2 linked regions of the Nitratireductor mangrovi genome follow. The protein of the gene in region 1 interacts with the protein of each later gene in a pairwise test. Links are inferred from orthologs where the notes say so. Each region holds a gene or a part of one and is shown on either strand. Other genes may lie near its edges.

Evidence for each region.
Region 2: the proteins of grxD (region 1) and FQ775_RS16280 interact in binary tests that used the Escherichia coli proteins (3 or more experiments, as listed by UniProt). The link is inferred for Nitratireductor mangrovi from one-to-one orthologs.

What each region holds. Positions count from the first base shown.
Region 1 is NZ_CP042301.2:1,644,655-1,656,508, forward strand. The notes cover bases 1-2,778. They hold grxD (Grx4 family monothiol glutaredoxin), read left to right. Parts: upstream 1-1,110; coding sequence 1,111-1,446; downstream 1,447-2,778. Other genes in these bases: purL (phosphoribosylformylglycinamidine synthase subunit PurL), read left to right, coding at 1-736; FQ775_RS08095 (BolA/IbaG family iron-sulfur metabolism protein), read left to right, coding at 748-981; FQ775_RS08105 (multidrug effflux MFS transporter), read left to right, coding at 1,554-2,778. Outside these bases: more of FQ775_RS08105, read left to right, coding at 2,779-2,795; tRNA 2-thiocytidine(32) synthetase TtcA, read right to left, coding at 2,792-3,664; rpsD (30S ribosomal protein S4), read right to left, coding at 3,830-4,447; FQ775_RS08120 (SH3 domain-containing protein), read right to left, coding at 4,647-5,585; FQ775_RS08125 (DUF3008 family protein), read right to left, coding at 5,797-5,982; FQ775_RS08130 (hypothetical protein), read left to right, coding at 6,116-6,820; murI (glutamate racemase), read right to left, coding at 6,834-7,628; FQ775_RS08140 (RNA methyltransferase), read right to left, coding at 7,621-8,472; FQ775_RS08145 (TfoX/Sxy family protein), read left to right, coding at 8,622-8,888; FQ775_RS08150 (alpha/beta fold hydrolase), read right to left, coding at 8,891-9,790; FQ775_RS08155 (NADP-dependent isocitrate dehydrogenase), read left to right, coding at 9,994-11,205; FQ775_RS08160 (hypothetical protein), read right to left, coding at 11,212-11,854. UniProt on the Escherichia coli protein: Monothiol glutaredoxin involved in the biogenesis of iron-sulfur clusters.
Region 2 is NZ_CP042301.2:3,339,550-3,346,904, forward strand. What follows is about bases 4,363-7,355. They hold FQ775_RS16280 (BolA family protein), read left to right. Parts: upstream 4,363-5,704; coding sequence 5,705-6,007; downstream 6,008-7,355. Other genes in these bases: cobS (cobaltochelatase subunit CobS), read right to left, coding at 4,363-4,867; FQ775_RS16275 (J domain-containing protein), read right to left, coding at 4,951-5,568; FQ775_RS16285 (HlyC/CorC family transporter), read right to left, coding at 6,032-7,300; aroB (3-dehydroquinate synthase), read right to left, coding at 7,297-7,355. Outside these bases: FQ775_RS16250 (TetR/AcrR family transcriptional regulator), read left to right, coding at 1-71; FQ775_RS16255 (pyridoxamine 5'-phosphate oxidase family protein), read left to right, coding at 68-685; FQ775_RS16260 (esterase-like activity of phytase family protein), read right to left, coding at 943-1,959; cobaltochelatase subunit CobT, read right to left, coding at 1,965-3,869; more of cobS, read right to left, coding at 3,881-4,362. UniProt on the Escherichia coli protein: Transcriptional regulator that plays an important role in general stress response. Has many effects on cell morphology, cell growth and cell division. Acts by regulating the transcription of many genes, including dacA (PBP-5), dacC (PBP-6), ampC and mreB.

The sequences.
Region 1 (11,854 bases):
CAATTTCGGCAATCCCGAACGCCCCGAGATCATGGGCCAGTTCGTGCGCGCCGTACAAGGGATCGCCGAGGCCTGCCGAGCCCTCGACTTCCCGATCGTGTCGGGAAACGTCTCACTCTACAACGAAACCAACGGCCAGGCGATCCTGCCGACGCCGACGATCGGCGGCGTCGGGCTGCTGCGCGATCGGTCGTTGATGCGTAGGGCTGCCTTTGCCGCGGCGGACGAGGCAATCGTTCTGGTCGGCGCGCCCGCTGCCTGGGGCACTCATCTCGGCCAGTCGATCTATCTGCGCGACATCCATGGACGCCGCGACGGACCGCCGCCGCCGGTCGATCTCGACCATGAGCGGCGGGTCGGCGATTTCGTTCGGGAACTGATCGCCGAGGGCGCGGTTACGGCCGTCCACGACCTCTCCGACGGTGGCCTTGCCGTCGCGCTCGCGGAAATGGCGATGGCATCGGGGATTGGCGCCACGGTCAACCAGTTGCGCGACCTGTCGCCGATGCCGGTGTTTTTCGGCGAGGACCAGGGCCGCTACCTCGTTACGATACCCCGTGACAAGATCGACTGGTTCCTGACCGAGCGTGCGGTGGATATCGGCATCTTCGCGCCCTGGATCGGCAATACCGGGGGTAGCGAATTGAAACTGGGTGGGGCGCGTGCCATATCGGTGGGAGAGTTGAAGGCCGCCCACGAATCGTGGTTTCCGCGCTTCATGGACGGCGCTGACTGAGGATCTTCCCCATGGCCATGGACGCGCACGATATCCAAAGCATGATCAAGGAGGCGATCCCGGACGCGAAGGTGACCATTCGCGATCTCGCAGGAGACGGCGACCATTATGCCGCCGAAGTCGTCGCGGAAAGCTTTCGCGGCAAGAGCCGTGTCCAGCAACACCAGATGGTCTACGAGGCCCTGAAGGGCAAGATGGGCGGCGTCCTGCACGCGCTTGCCCTTCAGACAAGCGCCCCCGACTGACCGGGCTCTGCCGCACCTCTTGGTCGCACTGCTGACAGGCGACGATTGCGAAGCGCGGGCATGTACAATAGATAAAGGCTAGCGATTTGTTTCGCCGGGCCTTGCACCCGGCCGAGAAAGGATCTCCCCATGGCAGGCATCAACGATTTCATCTCCAGCGAAGTTCAGGGCAACGACGTCGTGCTGTTCATGAAGGGCACGCCGGGCTTTCCGCAGTGCGGTTTTTCCGGTCAGGTCGTGCAGATCCTCGATTACCTCGGCGTCGACTACAAGGGCATCAACGTGCTGACTTCCGACGAGCTTCGTCAGGGCATCAAGGAATATTCCAACTGGCCAACGATCCCGCAGCTCTACGTTAAGGGCGAATTCGTCGGCGGCTGCGATATCATCCGCGAGATGTTCCAGGCTGGCGAGTTACAGCCGTTCCTGGGCGAAAAGGGCGTCGCCGCCAAAGGCGCCGCCTGACTCTCCGATCATTGTTGCCGCCCCGGCGCAGATCGGGGCGACGGTAGGTGAAATGCGCCGGGCCTCCGGCGCATTTTCGTTTCCGCATTCGCTCAGGACCAATCGTCATGGACCAGCAGACCGCCCGCACGCAGGCGCCTCGTCTCGCGATTCCGCGCTGGGAGTTCATCGCCATTGCGGCCGCACTCATGGCGCTCAACGCACTGGCGATTGACGTCATGCTGCCGGGATTGCAGCAGATCGGCGCCAGCCTCGGTGTGGAGGACGAGAACGCGCGCCAATATGTCATCACTGCCTACATCACCGGCTTCGGGCTTGCCCAGCTGGTCTTCGGCCCGGTTTCCGACCGCTTCGGCCGGCGCCTGCCCCTTCTGATCGGCCTCGGTGTCTATGTCGTGGCCGCCTTTGCCTGCGTGTTCGCGCCAGGTTTCGGCATGCTGCTCCTGTTCCGGTTCATCCAGGGCCTCGGCGCTGCCTCGACGCGGGTCATATCCGTCTCGATCGTCCGCGACACGTTCGGCGGCCGCGCAATGGCCGAGGTGATGTCGCTGGTCTTCATGGTATTCATGATCGTGCCGGTCGTGGCGCCCGGTGTCGGGCAGGTAGTGCTGCTGTTTTTCGAATGGCCGGCGGTGTTTCTGTTCATCGGCATCGTGTCGCTGGTCTTCACCGTCTGGACCTGGCTGCGCCTGCCGGAAACGCTGAAGCCCGAACATCGACGAGCCTTCACGCCAGCCTCTATTGTCGAGGGCTTCAAGATCGTGCTCTCCAACCGGCTTTCGGTCTGCTACACGATCGCGATCACCGGCATTATCGGCGCGCTGTTCGGCTTCATCAATTCCGCACAGCAGGTCTATGTCGGCATCTACCAGGTCGGCACGATGTTTCCGGTCTATTTCGCTGCTGTCGCCGGCCTGATGGCGCTGTCGTCGTTCCTGAACTCGCGACTCGTCGGCCGTTTCGGGATGCGGCGTCTCGCCCATTCGGCGCTGGTCGGCTTTGCGGTCATGACCGGGGCCGCATTTCTGCTCTCGCTGGCCGGGCCGGTGCCGTTCTGGTTGTTCCTGACGCTCTTCGCCCTGGCGATGATGCAGTTCAGCTGGATCGTTTCCAACTTCAATGCCCTGGCCCTCGAAGAGCTGGGGCACGTGGCCGGGACGGCGTCCTCAGCGCAAGGCTTCATCCAGACGCTCGGTGGGGGTGTTCTCGGCGCCATCATCGGCCAGGCCTTCGACGGCACGGTGACGCCGCTTTCTGGGGGGTATTTCGCAGCCGCCCTTCTGGGGCTGGCGGCTGTGCTTGTCGCCGAACGCGGCAGGCTGTTCCAGACGGTGAACCAGCCGGTCTAATCGCCCAGCCCGGAAGCGGATCGCGCAAGACCGGCAAAATCGAACAGTGAGCGGTCGAGCAGATGGCTCGGCCGCACATTCGCCAGCGCCCGGATCATGGTGTCCTTGCGGCCCGGCATGCGCCGCTCGATACCGTCGAGCATCTCCTTCATGGTGCCGCGCTGCAGCCCTTCCTGGCTGCCGCAGAGGTCGCAGGGAATAATCGGGAACGCCATCGCCTCGGCGAAGCGGGCAAGGTCGGCCTCGGCGCAGTAGGCCAGCGGGCGCAGCACGAACAGGTCGCCCTCGTCATTGACCAGCTTCGGCGGCATCGATGCGAGCCGCCCGCCATGGAAGAAGTTCATGAAGAAGGTTTCGAGGATATCCTCGCGATGATGGCCCAGCACCAGTGCCGAACATCCTTCCTCGCGCGCGATGCGATAGAGATGTCCTCGCCGCAGCCGCGAGCATAACGAGCAATAGGTATTGCCCTCGGGGATCTTGTCCGTGACGACCGAATAGGTGTCCTGGTATTCGATGCGATGCGCCACGCCGATCGAGGCCAGATAATCGGGCAACACGTGCTTGGGGAAATTCGGCTGCCCCTGGTCAAGGTTGCAGGCCAGCAACTCGACGGGCAGGAGGCCGCGCCATTTGAGATCGAGCAGGATCGCAAGCAGACCGTAGGAGTCCTTGCCGCCGGACAGCGCCACCAGCCACCGCTCGCCGCTCCGCGCCATGGCGAAGTCGTCGATCGCCTGGCGAGCGTTCCGGACCAGCCGCTTGCGCAGCTTGTTGAATTCGACGGTGGCCGGCGCGCCGGCGAACAACTCGTGCGCGCCGGTGGCCTCGCCAGCGGTCATCTCGATCGAGGGAGCCTGCAACGTCATCGCCTGCTGATATCGGCGCGAGCATGGCGATGCAAGCGCCCGGCCACCGCGGCTGGATCAGCGCGCCGTCCCGGATATGCCCGAGCTGCGGTTGATAGAGTCCCCCAACTCAACAAAAAAGGCGACTCTCCGGCCGCCTTTCCTGAAAGCTGACGTAGCGGAACCCTAGCGCGAGTAATACTCGACGACCAGGTTCGGCTCCATATGCACCGCATAGGGCACATCGGCCAGTTGCGGCACGCGAGCGAAGGTCGCGGTCATCTTGGAGTGATCGGCATCGATATAGTCGGGCACGTCACGCTCGGCGAGTTGTACGGCCTCGAGCACGATCGTCAGTTCGCGCGACCGCTCACGCACGGTGACCACGTCGCCGGGACGGCAGCGATAGGAGGAGATGTTCACGCGACGGCCATTCACCTGGATGTGGCCGTGGTTGATGAACTGGCGCGCGGCGAAGATCGTCGGCACGAACTTGGCACGATAGACGACGGCGTCGAGGCGCGACTCCAGCAGCCCGATCAGGTTCTCCGAGGTATCCCCCTTGCGGCGGTTGGCTTCCTCGTAGGTGCGTCGGAACTGCTTTTCGGAAATATCGCCGTAATGACCCTTCAGCTTCTGCTTGGCGCGCAGCTGCAGGCCGAAATCGGACAGCTTGCCCTTGCGGCGCTGGCCATGCTGGCCCGGGCCGTACTCACGGCGGTTGACCGGCGACTTGGGGCGGCCCCAGATGTTTTCGCCGAGACGGCGGTCGAGCTTGTATTTGGACGATTCGCGCTTGCTCATCGCATTTCCTTTCAAAACGTTGCACCCGGCGCCTCACGCACCGGGCGAAGGAAACGCGCCCTCCTCTGGCCTCCGTTTTCGAGGCCTGACAGGATCGCCTGCGCACGATGGAGCAGGAATCCGCGGGACACGTCATTGAAAAGCACCGGCCCTTGCGAGCCGGTGCTTGCGCGGTCGTTAGGCGATCGCGTGAAAAATGTCAACGGCCTCCGCGTTGCGCCAGGCGGTGGTTGGCGATGTCGGCCTTCATTTCTTCCGGGGTCGGCGCCCGATCATCCGACTTGGCGGTTTGCGGTTCCGCCCGAACCTGCTGGCGAACGAAGCGCTTGAAGATGTAACCGTTGCGGCCGTCATGTTCGACATGACACCAGATGCGGCATTCGATGATGCCGATCTCCGCCCCGCCCGGTATGACGGCAACGACCCCCGCACCGTTGTCCGGCCCGCGGCGCATGTTCACGGCGGTGGTCACGCGCGCCCTGCTGCTTGCAGCTGGCGGTGCCGCCGCTTCGGGCTTCTTCTCGGCCGGGGCCGCGGCTGCCGGCTTGGGCTCGGCGATTTTCGGCGCGGGAGCAGCTTCCTGCTCAACCTCGAGCGGCTGCTCGGCATCGACCGCCGCGGTGGCGTAGCCCAGTTCTCGTCCGGCCTCTTTCGGTCCCTCTTCATTCCTGGCATCGGCAAGAGCGGCAATAGCGGCGACGGCGGCATGCTTGTCAGCCCCCGTTCTCACGGCCCACCGCGGATTGTCGCTTCCCAGCGGAGAATCATCGGTACCGATAGGCGCACTCGTTGCAGCGGCCAGGCGCTCGGGCGCAACGACCGGTTCCGCAATGGGTTCCCGCAGCGCCACCTCAGCGTTGCCATCGGGCTTCTCAACCGGCGCTTCGTCCACGACTTGCGCCGACGCGGCCGCGACCTGAGCGGGGGTGTCTGTCGCCTCGGGGGTGGCGGAGCCGGACTGGCTCGAAACGAAAAGAACGCCAATAGCGACGCCGGCGCCGACGACCATCGACGCAATCAACGCCGGCAGCGCAACACCATCAGCGCCCGCGCGTGGCGCAGATGATTGGAAAACAGCGATTGGCTCATCGAAAGCCGAGCGCATCCTTCGCCCGGCGAATGGTTTGGATTCGTCCAAGTAACGCGTCACTCTCCGGCCTCCACGCGAGATCACCGCCGACTTTTGCGGCAATCATCAAGCGCCCCCGCCAGTATGGCTTCGTGTTTACGTCATGCCAAACGGCATGCCGGATTGGACGATGTTGCAGCGTCCCCTCCGTTGGCAAGGAACCTTAGCGCCGAATGTGGCATTCGTTTGATGCCGGCGAAATTTCCGGTGTGCAGTTGGATCAACCGTCCTTCTTGGGCGGCAGGCCTTCGCGCTTTGTCTCTGCGAGTTCCTTCAGTTCGGCCTTCGACATCGAGTCATACATCTCGCGCGAGGCACCCACGAGTTCATCGCGGTCGATCTCGCCACGCTTGGCAGCAAGTGCCGCGCCGGCGGCTTTTTGTTGTGCCTTGGATTGGGCGGGCATGGCTTCATCTCCGGTTGCACCGATGTGGAAACGCAGTCCCGGCGCGCCGGTTCCGTGAACCGCTTCACAGCGCCTTGTCCACCGCAACGCTAATATTCCGAACCTGTCCACCCCACGCAAAAGGGAGGATGAGATGAATGGAATCATCCGAGCTTTCATCGGCGCGCTTGGCGGATTAGCGGCGTGGATGTCAAAGCTGCTGGCGCTCGATGCGGCCAAGTTGAGCCAGTTGGTCGAGCAGGAGCAATGGGTCGAGGCGACCGAACTGAAGGTCACCATCTTCATCGTCTTGCCGATCCTGGTGTTTCTCGGCGCCGTGGTTGCCTGGCTGACCGACGAGAACCTGCGCATGAAGCTTTTCGCCATCGGCGTATCCGCGCCGGCGATCATTGCGCCCTGGACCACGAAAGCGGTGCTCAACGACGTCGCCTCGCTCGATCATGCGGGTTTCGTCACCACGGCCCATGCCCAGACCGTCAATGCGCCTGGCCGTGGCGGGATTTTCGACGGACTCAAGATATTGCTCGGCATCCAGGATCTGCCCGACCCCAAGGCCGAGCGCTATTGGGTGATCGTGTCGTCGCATGCCGATCTCGACGCCGCCTTCCGGACCGTGGCCGACGTCAATCGGCAAAAGCCCGAACTGGCGGCATTCGTCGGAAACCGCATGCCTGGCAATCCGCTCTACCCGGTGATTGTCGGGGGCGAGGATGGCTACCTGACGCTTGACGACGCCAATAAGCTGAAGGAATTCACCGACAAGCTCGGCCTCGCCAAGGGCGGCAGCTACCTGTCGGCCTATGCCGACCGTTTTCCCGCGGATGGCGTGCCACGATGAAGTGGCTTGCAGTCTAGTCGCGAAGGGCCAGGCCAAAGCCCTGGACGACGCGGCGGATCGCGGCGTCGGCCTTTCCGGAAGTGAAGATGGCCGGATCAGGGCCGTTGGCGAGACGGTCTTCAGGTTCCCCGCGCCCCAGCAGCGACAGGGCCCGACGTGCGATCGCTTCCGCAGGGTCGATCCAGTCGACGGGCCACGGCGCGGTCTTGCGCATGCGGTTGACCAGAAACGGATAATGCGTGCAGGCAAGAACGACGATATCCGTGCGCCGCCCGTCGCGCTCGACGAAGCACGGCTCGATCTCGGCTCGCACCATATCCTCGTCAACGAAGCCGTCGCGAATATATGCTTCGGCCAATGCGGCAAGCCCGACGCTGCCGACCAGCCGGACATGGCATTTTGCGGCCCATTCGCGGATAAGGTCACGCGTATATTGCCTTTTCACCGTCCCCGGCGTCGCCAGGACGGACACGAGGCCGGATCGCGTCCTCTCGGCCGCCGGCTTGATGGCCGGCACAGTACCGACGAACAGCCGGCCCGGATAGGCTTCGCGCAGCGCGTCGATAACCAGCGTCGAGGCTGTATTACATGCAATGACAGAGACCTCGGGATCGTGCGCCTGCAGCAGCTGTCCGAACAGCGTGATGATATGCCGGTGCAAGGCCGGCTCGTCCCAGGCGCCATAGGGAAAGGCGGCATCGTCGGCAACGTAGACGAAGCGGCGGTCCGGCATGAGCACCCGCGCCTCGCGCAAGACGGTGAGCCCGCCGATACCGGAATCGAATACCAGCACCGGCCGCTCAGCCATGGCCGGTCTCGTCTTCGGGGTTCACGTCGCGGCCTGTCGCGCGGTCGGCGCGTGCCTTGCGCTCCGGATAGCCCGATCCACGCGGCTCCGCCGGCGAGAAATAGTCGAGCGACGACAGGACACCGCGCAGAAGCTTGATCTCGGTATCCGAGAATCCCGGCCTGGTCAGCACGGAGCGCAGGTTCGCGGCCATTTTTGGCTTTTTTTCCGGCGGTCTGAAGTAGCCGCGAGCTTCGAGTGCGTTTTCCAGGTGACCGAGAAAGCTCTCAAGGGTCTCCTTGCGTGCCGGCGTCATCTCCGGTCCGGCAAAAGCGGTCGCCGTTTCATCCTCAAGCCCCGATTTCATCCACTCATAGGACATCAGGAGCACAGCTTGGGCGATGTTGAGGGACGAGAATGCGGGGTTGACCGGGAAGGTGACGATCTCGTCGGCGAGCGAAACTTCCTCGTTGGAGAGCCCGAATTTCTCGCGCCCGAACAGAATACCCGTTCGCTGGCCATCACCGCCGCGCAACCGAAGCGCTCTGCCCGCCTCCACCGGGCTTCGTACTGGTTTGAAGCCATCTCGGGCGCGCGCCGTGGTCGCGAAGACGAAATTGAGATCAGCGACCGCGTCCGCGGTCGTGTCGTGGAGCGTGGTTGCGTCGATCACATGGTCGGCGCGGCTGGCGGCGGCACGCGCCTTCTCGTTCGGCCAGCCGTCGCGCGGGTTGACCAGGCGTAGTTCGGACAGTCCGAAATTCGCCATCGCGCGCGCCACCATGCCGATATTCTCGCCGAGCTGCGGCTCGACCAGAATGATCGCCGGCCCCTCGGTTGCAAGCCGCCCGTCTTGCTCTGCCATTCCGTCCTTCCGGCAAATTGCGCGCAGGCAGCGTCCCTGCCACATTCGGGCAGGAAAGAGAAGCACGGTCAGAGGAAGCGATGACCGCGGCAATAGCAGACCGGATGCGCGCCCTCATGGCGGACGATCCCAACACGGGTGAAATCCGCATGTTCGGCGGCATCTGCTTCACGCTCAACGGCAACATGTTGTGCGGCACCATGAAGGATGGTGATGCAATGTTCCGCGTCGGCCCCGAGCAGGAAGCTGAAGCACTGGCGCGGCCGGAAGCAAGGCGGATGGACTTCACTGGCCGGCCGATGAAGGGTTTCGTGATCGTCGCGGCAGAAAAGCTGGCGAGCGATGCCGCAATCCTCGAGTGGATCGCGACCGCGACCCGGTTTGTCGGCGCTTTGCCGCCCAAACAAAAGAAATAGGTTCAGCCGGTTGCGACAAACTCGCGTATTGCCTGCGCAACAAGTGCCGGCTTTTCGTGCAGGATCCAGTGACCGGCACCGGGCACGCGGCGAACGACCAGACTGGGAGCGTAACGCGGCAGTCCCTCGACGCAGGCAGGCCGCAGCGCCTCGTCGTCCTCGCCCCACAACACCAGATGCGGCATGCGCACCGCTACGGCCTCGTCGGGCAGCGTCAGCACGAAACTTTCCTCTGACGGCGCGCCTGGTTCGGGCACAATGATGGGCGAGGCGCGGTACCAGTTGAGCATCGCGGTCATCGCGCCCGGCTGCGACCACGCGGCGACATACTCGCTCCTCGTTTCAGGCGTCATCCAGTCCGTCTTCGAAAAACCTTCGATCATGCGCAGCGTTCGCCGATAGCCGTCCGCAGCCATCCGCGCCTCGGCACCTTCGGCGCGCAGGGTGTTGATGTACTGGCTGGCCGCGCGCTGGCCCTCGTCCTCAAAGATCGCGCGCTGGAAGACGGCCGGGTGAACGCCGTTGGCGATGATCAGATGACTGACCCGTTCCGGGCGCGCGAACGCATAGGCATAGGCAACCGAAGCGCCCCAGTCATGGCCGGCAAGGACGAAAGGCTGATCCGGGCTCAGCTGCTCTGCGAGCTTATCAAGGTCGGCCACCATGTGACGGGCTCGGTAGCTGTCGACGCCTTCCGGTTTGGAGGAGAGGTTGAAGCCGCGCTGGTCCGGGGCGACCAGACGGAAGTCTTTACAAAGCGCCTCCATCACGGCACGCCAGGCGGCCCAATATTCGGGGAAGCCATGCAGGCAAATCACCAGTGGCTTCCCAGGAGCCCCGAGCGCGGCGCAATTCAAAGTGACCTCGCCGGTATCAACCGCAAAGAATTCGGGGGCGCTCACACCTTCCTCCGTTCTGCCGCGGCAAGGATCGAACACCCTCAACGACAACGCAAGCGAGGCGGCGTGCATAAAGCGGCGGCCTGCGCCTCAGTGGCGATTTTCGTCCCGTTTGCGCGCCCCTGACGGCTTTGATATAGGGGCCGCAACCCATTCCCAGGCACCCCGGCCGTACGGTCGCGATTTCTAGAAAACGAGGACTTTCCATGGCGAAGATCAAGGTGGACAATCCCGTCGTCGAACTCGACGGCGACGAGATGACCCGCATCATCTGGCAGTTCATCAAGGACAAGCTGATCCACCCCTATCTCGACATCGACCTCCAATATTTCGATCTCGGCATCGAGCACCGCGACGCCACCGACGACCAGGTGACCGTCGACGCCGCCAACGCGATCCGCGAACACGGCGTCGGCGTGAAATGCGCTACCATCACGCCGGACGAAGCGCGCGTGGAGGAGTTCAACCTAAAGCGCATGTACCGCTCCCCCAACGGCACCATCCGCAACATTCTCGGCGGCGTCATCTTCCGCGAGCCGATCATCATGAAGAACGTGCCGCGGCTGGTTCCCGGCTGGACCAAGCCGGTCATCGTCGGCCGTCACGCCTATGGCGACCAATACCGCGCGACCGATTTCAGGTTCCCCGGCAAGGGCAAGCTGACCATCAAGTTCGTCGGCGAGGACGGCCAGACGATCGAGCACGAGGTCTTCGACGCGCCGTCTTCGGGCGTTGCGATGGCGATGTACAATCTCGACGATTCCATCCGCGACTTCGCCCGCGCCTCCCTGAATTACGGGTTGCAGCGCGGCTATCCGGTCTATCTGTCGACCAAGAACACGATCATGAAGGTCTATGACGGGCGCTTCAAGGACATCTTCCAGGAGATCTACGAGGCCGAGTTCGAGGCCAAGTTCAAGGAAAAGAAGATCTGGTACGAGCACCGGCTGATCGACGACATGGTCGCCGCCAACCTCAAATGGTCGGGCGGTTATGTCTGGGCCTGCAAGAACTATGACGGCGACGTTCAGTCCGACACCGTGGCGCAGGGCTTCGGCTCGCTCGGCCTGATGACGTCCGTGCTGATGACGCCGGACGGCAAGACCGTCGAGGCCGAAGCCGCGCACGGCACGGTCACGCGCCACTATCGCCAGCATCAGAAGGGCGAGGAGACCTCGACCAATTCGATCGCCTCGATTTTCGCCTGGACCCGTGGGCTTGCCCACCGCGCCAAGCTCGACGACAACGAAGCGCTGGCGAAGTTTGCGGGGACTCTGGAAAAAGTCTGCGTCCAGACGGTGGAATCAGGATTCATGACCAAGGATCTGGCGCTGCTGATCGGCCCGGACCAGCCTTGGCTTTCCACCACCGGGTTCCTCGACAAGATCGACGAGAACCTGCAGAAGGCGATGGCCTGACGCCAGTCATACCTGCTTCAGCAGGCGAACGAGTATCTTCGCGACCTCGTCGACGAAATCGCTGTCGCGCCAATAGCCGTTGTGCGACAGCGGGTTCCATGACGTCAGCCAGCCGCCGGCATTGATCTGCCGGTCGGCCAGCGCTCCGGCATCCTTCAGCTTCTTGTAGCCGGCCCCTAGATTGGCCAGCGGATAGCCCAGCACGTCGTCCTTGTCGTAGACGTTAAGCCACCACCTCCTGGGGCGCAGATGATCGGGCAGCCCGCTGCCCGGATCGGCGATCGGAAAGATCTGGTCGTAGCTGTAGGCAAAGGTGAAGAGCGGAATGTTGCAGCCGAAGGTGACGAAGGAAGCGATCGTATTGCAGCTGGAGACACGCGCCACGCTCAGGCGGGCGTCGCTCTGTCGGTCCCAGATGTGGTTGGACATGACGTGCCCGCCCATGGAATGGGCGAGCACGACCAGCGGTGCGGCTTCGAAGGTGTCGTCTTCGAGCGCCTGCAAGGTCTCGGCGCAGCGTTCGTGGATACGGCGATAGACGTCATGATTGGGATCGCCGCGCGCCGTGTGATAGGCGGCGGCGTCGCCCAGGTTTTTGATTGCGAATTCGCGCAACCTGTCGAAATTGAGCTGGCGCTTCACCCGCGAG
Region 2 (7,355 bases), 1.7 Mb from region 1 along the record:
TCGACGAACTTCCCGACATCCTCGCCGCCGAGGCGGGGCCAGCCCGTTCCCGAAAGGTCCAGCAGCCATGACCGCACGCTACCGCCAGCAGCTTTTCACTCCCGCCGTGAAATCGGTGCAGGAGACCGCCGGCAGCCGCCGGGCCTATGCCCGCACCGAGGACGTGCCCGCGGACGCCGACCGGCTGGGCGGCCCCGAGGCGGCCTTCATCGCAGCACGCGATTCCTTCTACATGGCGACGATCTCGGCCAGCGGCTGGCCCTACCTGCAGCACCGGGGCGGGCCGCGCGGCTTCGTCAAGGTGCTGTCCGAACGCCGGCTCGGCTTCGCCGACTATCGCGGCAATCTGCAATATGTGAGCGTTGGCAACCTCGCCGACGACGCCCGCGCCGCCTTTTTCTTCATGGATTATGCCAACCGCGCCCGGCTCAAGCTCCTGGGCCGGGTGCGCAGCGTCGACCTGACGGCGGACGACGAGCTGCGCGCGAGCCTGAGCGACGACGGCTACGGCGCGGTGGTGGAGCGCGGGCTCGTGGTCGATATCGACGCCTTCGACTGGAACTGCCCGCAGCACATCGTCGAGCGTTTCACCATCGAGGAAATCACGCCGGCGATCGACCAGCTGAAGGGCCGCATCGCCGAACTCGAGGGCGAACTGGCGGCGCTGCGCGGCAAGGTCGCGTGAGGGGCCCACACCGCCACCCCCAGATTACGGCCGCGCAGAGCCTCTTTTGAGGGGAGGATGAGGGAGATGTTCGCGCTCCTTCGCGCACGCCCTGCGAAGGAAATGGCTGGTCCTTGCGCCCCCCTCCACCACTTCGTGGTCCCGGCCCTCCGCTTCGGCTCCGGGCGTTCGTCGCTTAGATCGACAAATCGTTGTCGATCGATCACCTTCGGCGACCGCGTCCTCACCCCCCGTAAACGGGGGAGGATCGCCCACCATCAATCCCCGTGCAGGCGGAATTCCAGGTAGAGATTGCGCTGCAGGATGGAGTGGTTGTCGTCGGAAATCAGCGACACCATGGTGGCGCCGTCGGCGCGGCGCCAGACGTCGAGGCCTTCCATGTTGTCGATCTGGTAGCCCATATTGGCTTCCAAGAGCACCGCGCCGTCGGCGCGATTGCCCTTGCGGATGGCGTCGCCGGCAATGCGCTTGAGCCGGATCGCCACCCCCCTGGCGACCGAATAGCTGCGTTCGAGCAGGAGGAGATCGCCGCCGGGCAGGAAGGCGCCGTCGGTGATGTCGAACCCGTCGCTGCGCGCCACGGTGAAGATGCCCTTCGTCGGACCCTCGATGACGGCGCCGAAAATGTCGCCCTTCTTGTCGAGGCTCTTTTCGGAGACGACGATGCGGGCCCCGGCATGGGCGCTGTCGGCGGGACTGTGGACGACGGTCTCGAAACCGCGGTTGCGGCGCAGTTCGTAGGCCGGCACGACGAAGTCGAGATCGCGCAGCGGGCCCTTCATGTCGTCGGGCGTCAGCCGGAACTCCGACAGCCGGTGCGCGCGCTCGAAGCCGACCGTGGCGATGCCGTCGCGGACCGCGAGGCCCTCGGCGTCGGTGGTCCATTTCTCGCCGATGATATCGCCATTGCCGTCGACCATCTGCTGCATGGAAAAATCGGCAACGCCGGAGGGCCGGCCTTCGGCATCACGCTCGATGGCGCCGAAGTACCAGAATCCGGTGTCGGTGACGCCGACGAAACGCGAACCCGGGTCGAGGAAGCGGAAACCGGAGAGCGCGCCGAAATCCCACGAGCCGGAATTGAGCTCGAGCCCGCCGACGAACTCCAGCGGCCCGAAACGGCTTTCGGTCGAGCCGAGCTGGAAATTGCGGATCGGCCGCGCGCTGACAGCGAATTTCTCGACCTTGGCCGGCTCGGCGCGTGCCGCCGGCGGCGGCGCAAGGAATGCGGCGGCAAGCCCGCAGGCGAGAAGGAAAAGGCGCCGCCCGGCCACCCGCGTCAGCTCGCCCGGCGCATCGGCCGCGCGGAACGGCGTTCGCCCTGGCCGGTCTCTTCCTCGAACAGCGAGGCGAGCTGCTCGGTCATGGCGCCGGCCAGTTCCTCGGCGTCGACGATGGTGACGGCGCGGCGGTAATAACGCGTCACGTCATGGCCAATGCCGATGGCGATCAGCTCGACCGGCGAGCGCATCTCGATCATCTCGATGACGGCGCGCAGATGGCGTTCGAGATAGTTGCCGGGATTGACCGACAGGGTGGAATCGTCGACCGGGGCGCCGTCGGAGATCATCATCAGGATGCGGCGCTGTTCGCGGCGGCCGATCAGGCGGTTGTGCGCCCACAGAAGCGCCTCGCCGTCGATGTTTTCCTTGAGCAGCCCCTCGCGCATCATCAGGCCGAGATTGCGCCGCGCCCGCCGCCACGGCGCGTCGGCCGACTTGTAGATGATGTGCCTGAGATCGTTGAGGCGGCCGGGATTGGCGGGCTTGCCGTCCTTGAGCCATTTCTCGCGCGCCTGGCCGCCCTTCCACGCCCGCGTGGTGAAGCCGAGGATCTCGACCGAGACGCCGCAGCGCTCGAGCGTGCGCGCCAGGATGTCGGCGCAGGTGGCCGCGACCGTGATCGGGCGGCCGCGCATGGAGCCGGAATTGTCGAGGAGCAGGGTGACGACGGTATCGCGGAAATTGGTGTCGCGCTCCTGCTTGAAGGAGAGCGGCTGCATGGGGTCGATGACCACACGGGTGAGCCGCGCGGTGTCGAGATAGCCCTCCTCGAGGTCGAAATCCCAGGAGCGGTTCTGCTGCGCCATCAGCCGCCGCTGCAGCCGGTTGGCGAGCCGGCCGACGACGCCCTGCAGGTTGGCGAGCTGCTTGTCGAGGAAGGCGCGCAGGCGCTCGAGCTCCTCCTCGTCGCACAATTCGTCGGCGCCGACGGTCTCGTCGAAGCCGCCGGTGAAGACCTTGTAGTCGAAATCGGGCGGCAGCTGGGTGAAGGGCAGGTCCGGCCGCTTGGCCTCGCCCGGCGTCTCGGCGTCGTCGGAATCCTCTTCCGAGACGTCCTCGGCGGTGGCGTCGGTCGATTCGCTCTCGCCGCTGTCCTGCTCGTCGTCGGAGGCTTCGGAATCGTCGGCCTGCGAATCGTCGCTGCCCTGCTCCTGTTCGGTGCCCTCCTCGCTCTGGTCCTCGCCCTCGGGCTGGTCGTCGCTGTCCTCGCTCTCCTGCGACTGCTCCTCGTCGCCGAGTTCCTCGGCCATGTCCATGGAGACCAGCATGTCGCGCACGGTGCGGGCGAAGGCGTTCTGGTCCTCGATGTTTTCGGCCAGCCGGGCGATGTCGCCGCCGGCCTTGTCCTCGACCCAGCCGCGCCAGAGATCGACCAGCTTGCGGCCGCTCTGCGGAATGGCGCTGCCGGTGAGCTTTTCGCGCACCAGCAGCGCAATCGCTTCCTCGACGGGGGCGTCGGCGATCTCGGTGACGGCGGCGAGGTTGGCCTTGAGGTACTTGTCCTCCAGCATGACGGCGAGATTGTCGGCGACGCCGGTCATGGCGCGGGCGCCGATCGCCTCGACCCGCGCCTGCTCGACGGCGTCGAACACGGCGCGCGCCTGCTTGCCGTCGGGGGCCAGCCGGGTGTGGACGCCGCGGTCGTGGCAGGCGCGGCGCAAGGCCATGGAATCGCCGAGCCCGCGGGTCACCGAGACGTCGTTGGCCGTCGGCCGCTTGGAAAGCTCCGGCAGCCTGGCCCGCTCGCCGGTCAGCGCCGGCTTGTCCTTGGCGAAGGAGACTTCGAGCTCGTTGTCGCCGGCGATCGCGCGCATGCACACCGAGACGGCGCGCTTGAAGGCTTCCGCCTCGCTTGCCGTCCTCGGCTTGCCGCCGCGCTGGTTGTCGCCCGGACCCGCCATCGCTTGCCGCGTCAGCCCAGGACCACGTTGGCCGCCGATTCCTTCAGTTCCTCGCCGAAGGCGCGCTGGTAGAACTCGGCCACCAGGGCGCGTTCGAGCTCGTCGCACTTGTTGAGGAAGGTGAGCCGGAAGGCGTGGCCGACATTGCCGAAGATCTCGGCGTTCTCGGCCCAGGTGATGACGGTGCGCGGGCTCATCACGGTGGCGAGGTCGCCGTTCATGAAGGCCGAGCGCGTCATGTCGGCGACCCGCACCATCTTGTTGACGATGTCGCGGCCCTTGTCGTTGCGGTAGTGCTTGGCCTTGGCCAGCACGATGTCGACCTCGTTGTCGTGCGGCAGGTAGTTGAGCGTGGTGACGATCGACCAGCGGTCCATCTGCGCCTGGTTGATCTGCTGGGTGCCGTGATAGAGCCCGGTGGTGTCGCCCAGGCCGACCGTGTTGGCGGTGGCGAAGAGGCGGAAGGCCGGATGCGGGCGGATGACGCGGCTCTGGTCGAGCAGGGTCAGCCGGCCGGACGATTCCAGCACGCGCTGGATGACGAACATGACGTCGGGGCGGCCGGCATCATATTCGTCGAAACAAAGCGCGACATTGTGCTGGTAGGCCCAGGGCAGGATGCCGTCGCGGAACTCGGTGACCTGCTTGCCTTCCTTGACCACGATGGCGTCCTTGCCGACGAGGTCGATGCGGCTGACATGGCTGTCGAGATTGACGCGCACGCAGGGCCAGTTGAGCCGGGCGGCGACCTGCTCGATATGGGTCGACTTGCCGGTCCCGTGATAGCCGGAAATCATCACGCGGCGGTTGAAGGCGAAGCCTGCGAGGATGGCGAGCGTGGTGTCGTGGTCGAACAGATAGTCCGGATCGATGTCCGGCACGTGCGGGTCGGCCACCGAATAGGCCGGCACCACCATGTCGGAATCGAACCCGAAGGTGTCCTTCACCGAGACGGTGGTGTCAGGGAGATTGGCGATATCGCGGTCGATCTTGTTCATCATGCCTCCAGCGCGCCGCAGTCGCGAGGGCGTCGCCGTCCGTTACCTACAAATTCGGGGGCAGTGCTTACCAGACCTCGGCCTCAACAGAAACCGGATTGTTTGAGCACCCGGTAGGCCTGGATCACGTCGCGGAACCGGTCTTCCGAACCCCGGTCGCCGCCATTCGCATCCGGATGGTGGCGCTTCACAAGTTCCTTATAGCGCGCCTTTATGTCGGCGCCAGCCGCATTCTGGTCGAGGCCCAGCGTTTCGAGTGCCCTGGCCTCCAGCGGCTTGACCTTGCGCTGGCGCGGCCGCGGCGGCGCCTCGGCGTCTCCGAACAGGTTGAACGGGTCGCGCACGCGCTTGTAGTAGCCGGCGCGGCCGGAGCGCTTGTCGGCGAAATCCGGGCTGGAACGCGCCTGCGAATTGCCGCCCATGGCCCAGGTCGGGCGGTGGCCGGTCAGCGCCTCCTTCTGGAAGCGCGCGATCTCGGTGTCGGCCAAGCCGGAAAAGTAGTTGTAGCCCTTGTTGTACTGGCGCACATGGTCGAGGCAGAAGCGGAAATATTCGCCCTCGCGCATGCGCCCGACCGGCGCCCGGTGGAGGCCGGCCTCGGCACAGCCGTCCCACTGGCAGCGCGGCGCGCGCGACTTCAGCTCCGCGTCCGGGTCGGGCCGCACGCGAATCCTGTCGAAATATTTCGAATCCAGCTTCATGCGCCCCCGATTATGGGTGCTTCGCACCCGGATACAAGAATTGACATTTGAGCTTCGATCCCCGTAGGCGGGTGATTTGGCCATTGTCGTGCGAAAAGCACGGCGCGATTGGCGGCCACCCAGGAGAGACCCTGCAATGAGCATCCAGACCGCGATCGAAGCCAAGCTGCGCGAGCGCTTCGCGCCCGAAAGCCTTGACGTCATCAACGAAAGCCATCTCCACGCCGGCCATCATCATGTCGAGCACGGCCGCGAGGAAACTTTCGACGGCACCGGCGAAACCCATTTCCGCGTCCGCATCGTGTCGGCAGCCTTTGCCGGCATGAGCCGGGTCGAGCGCCACCGCGCAGTCAACGAGGCGCTGGCCGACCAACTGCGCGCCGGCCTTCACGCACTGGCGATCGAACCGACGGCTCCGGGCGAAAAGACACGGCGCTGACCGCGATGCGGCAGCGACCGGACGCTACTGGCCGGCGTCGCGTATCCTCAGCCGCATGATCCTGTTGCGGTCGCGCTTCATGACGACGAAGCGCTTGCCGTGGAAGGTGAAGGCCTGCTTTTCCTCCGGGATGGTCTGCGCCTCGTGAATGACGAGGCCGGCGATCGTCGTCGCCTCCTCGTCGGGCAGGTTCCAGTCGAGCGCGCGGTTGAGATCGCGGATCGGCACCGAGCCGTCGACGACGATCGAGCCGTCGGCTTCCTGCTTGACGCCCTGCATGTCGACATCGTGCTCGTCGGCGATCTCGCCGACGATCTCCTCGATGATGTCCTCGAGCGTGACCAGGCCCTCGACCTCGCCATATTCGTCGACGACGATCGCCACATGCGCCTTCTTGCGCAGGAAGGCGTTCAACTGGTCGTGCAGCGTGGTGGTGTCGGGCACGAACCACGGCTTGCTGGCGACCTTGGTGATGTCGATGCGGCGCGGCTCGTTGTCGACGTCGTGCAGCGCCCGCAACAGGTCCTTGGAATGCACCACGCCGACGATGTTGTCGGTGGAATTGCGATAGACCGGCATGCGCGTATAGGGGCTCTGCAGGATTTCGCGCACCACCTGCTCGGCCGGATCGTCGGCATTGACCAGTCGCATCGCGGTGCGGTGGATCATCACGTCGGAAACCTCGAGCTCGGCAAGGTCGAGCAGGCCGCCGACCCGGTCGCGCTCCTGCTTGATGAAGGCGCCCTCGCGATGCAGCACCTCGACGGTGCCGCGCAGTTCCTCATGCGCGGACACCATCGGCGCGTCGCGGCCGAGATTGATGCCGAAAAGGCTCAGGATGCCGCGCACGATCCAGTTGGCGACCGAGGAGACCGGCCCGAACACGAAAACGACGGCGCGCGCGAAGGGCGAGACGATGAGCGCGAATTGTTCCGGACGGAAAAGCGCCAGCGACTTGGGCAGGATTTCGGAGAAGATGACCAGGATGACGGTCATCGCCAGCGTGGCGTAGACCACGCCCGCCTCGCCAAACAGCGTCAGGAGCAGGCTGGTGGCGAGCGCCGAGGCGAGGATGTTGACCAGATTGTTGCCGATCAGCAGTGCGCCGACAAGGCGGTCCTTGCGCTCGATCAGCTTCTCGACCATGGCCGCGCGCCGGTCGCCGCCGGCCGCCAGCGAATGCAGCCTAGCCCGCGACGCCGCCGTCATGCCGGTCTCGCTGCCCGAGAACAGGAAGGACAGCATGATCAGGAAAAGGATGACCCCGCCTGTCACCCACAATTCGCTCGTCATTCCGGAAGGTTCTCCTGGATGAAGGAAAGCACCTCGGAGGCCGGCACGTCCCTGG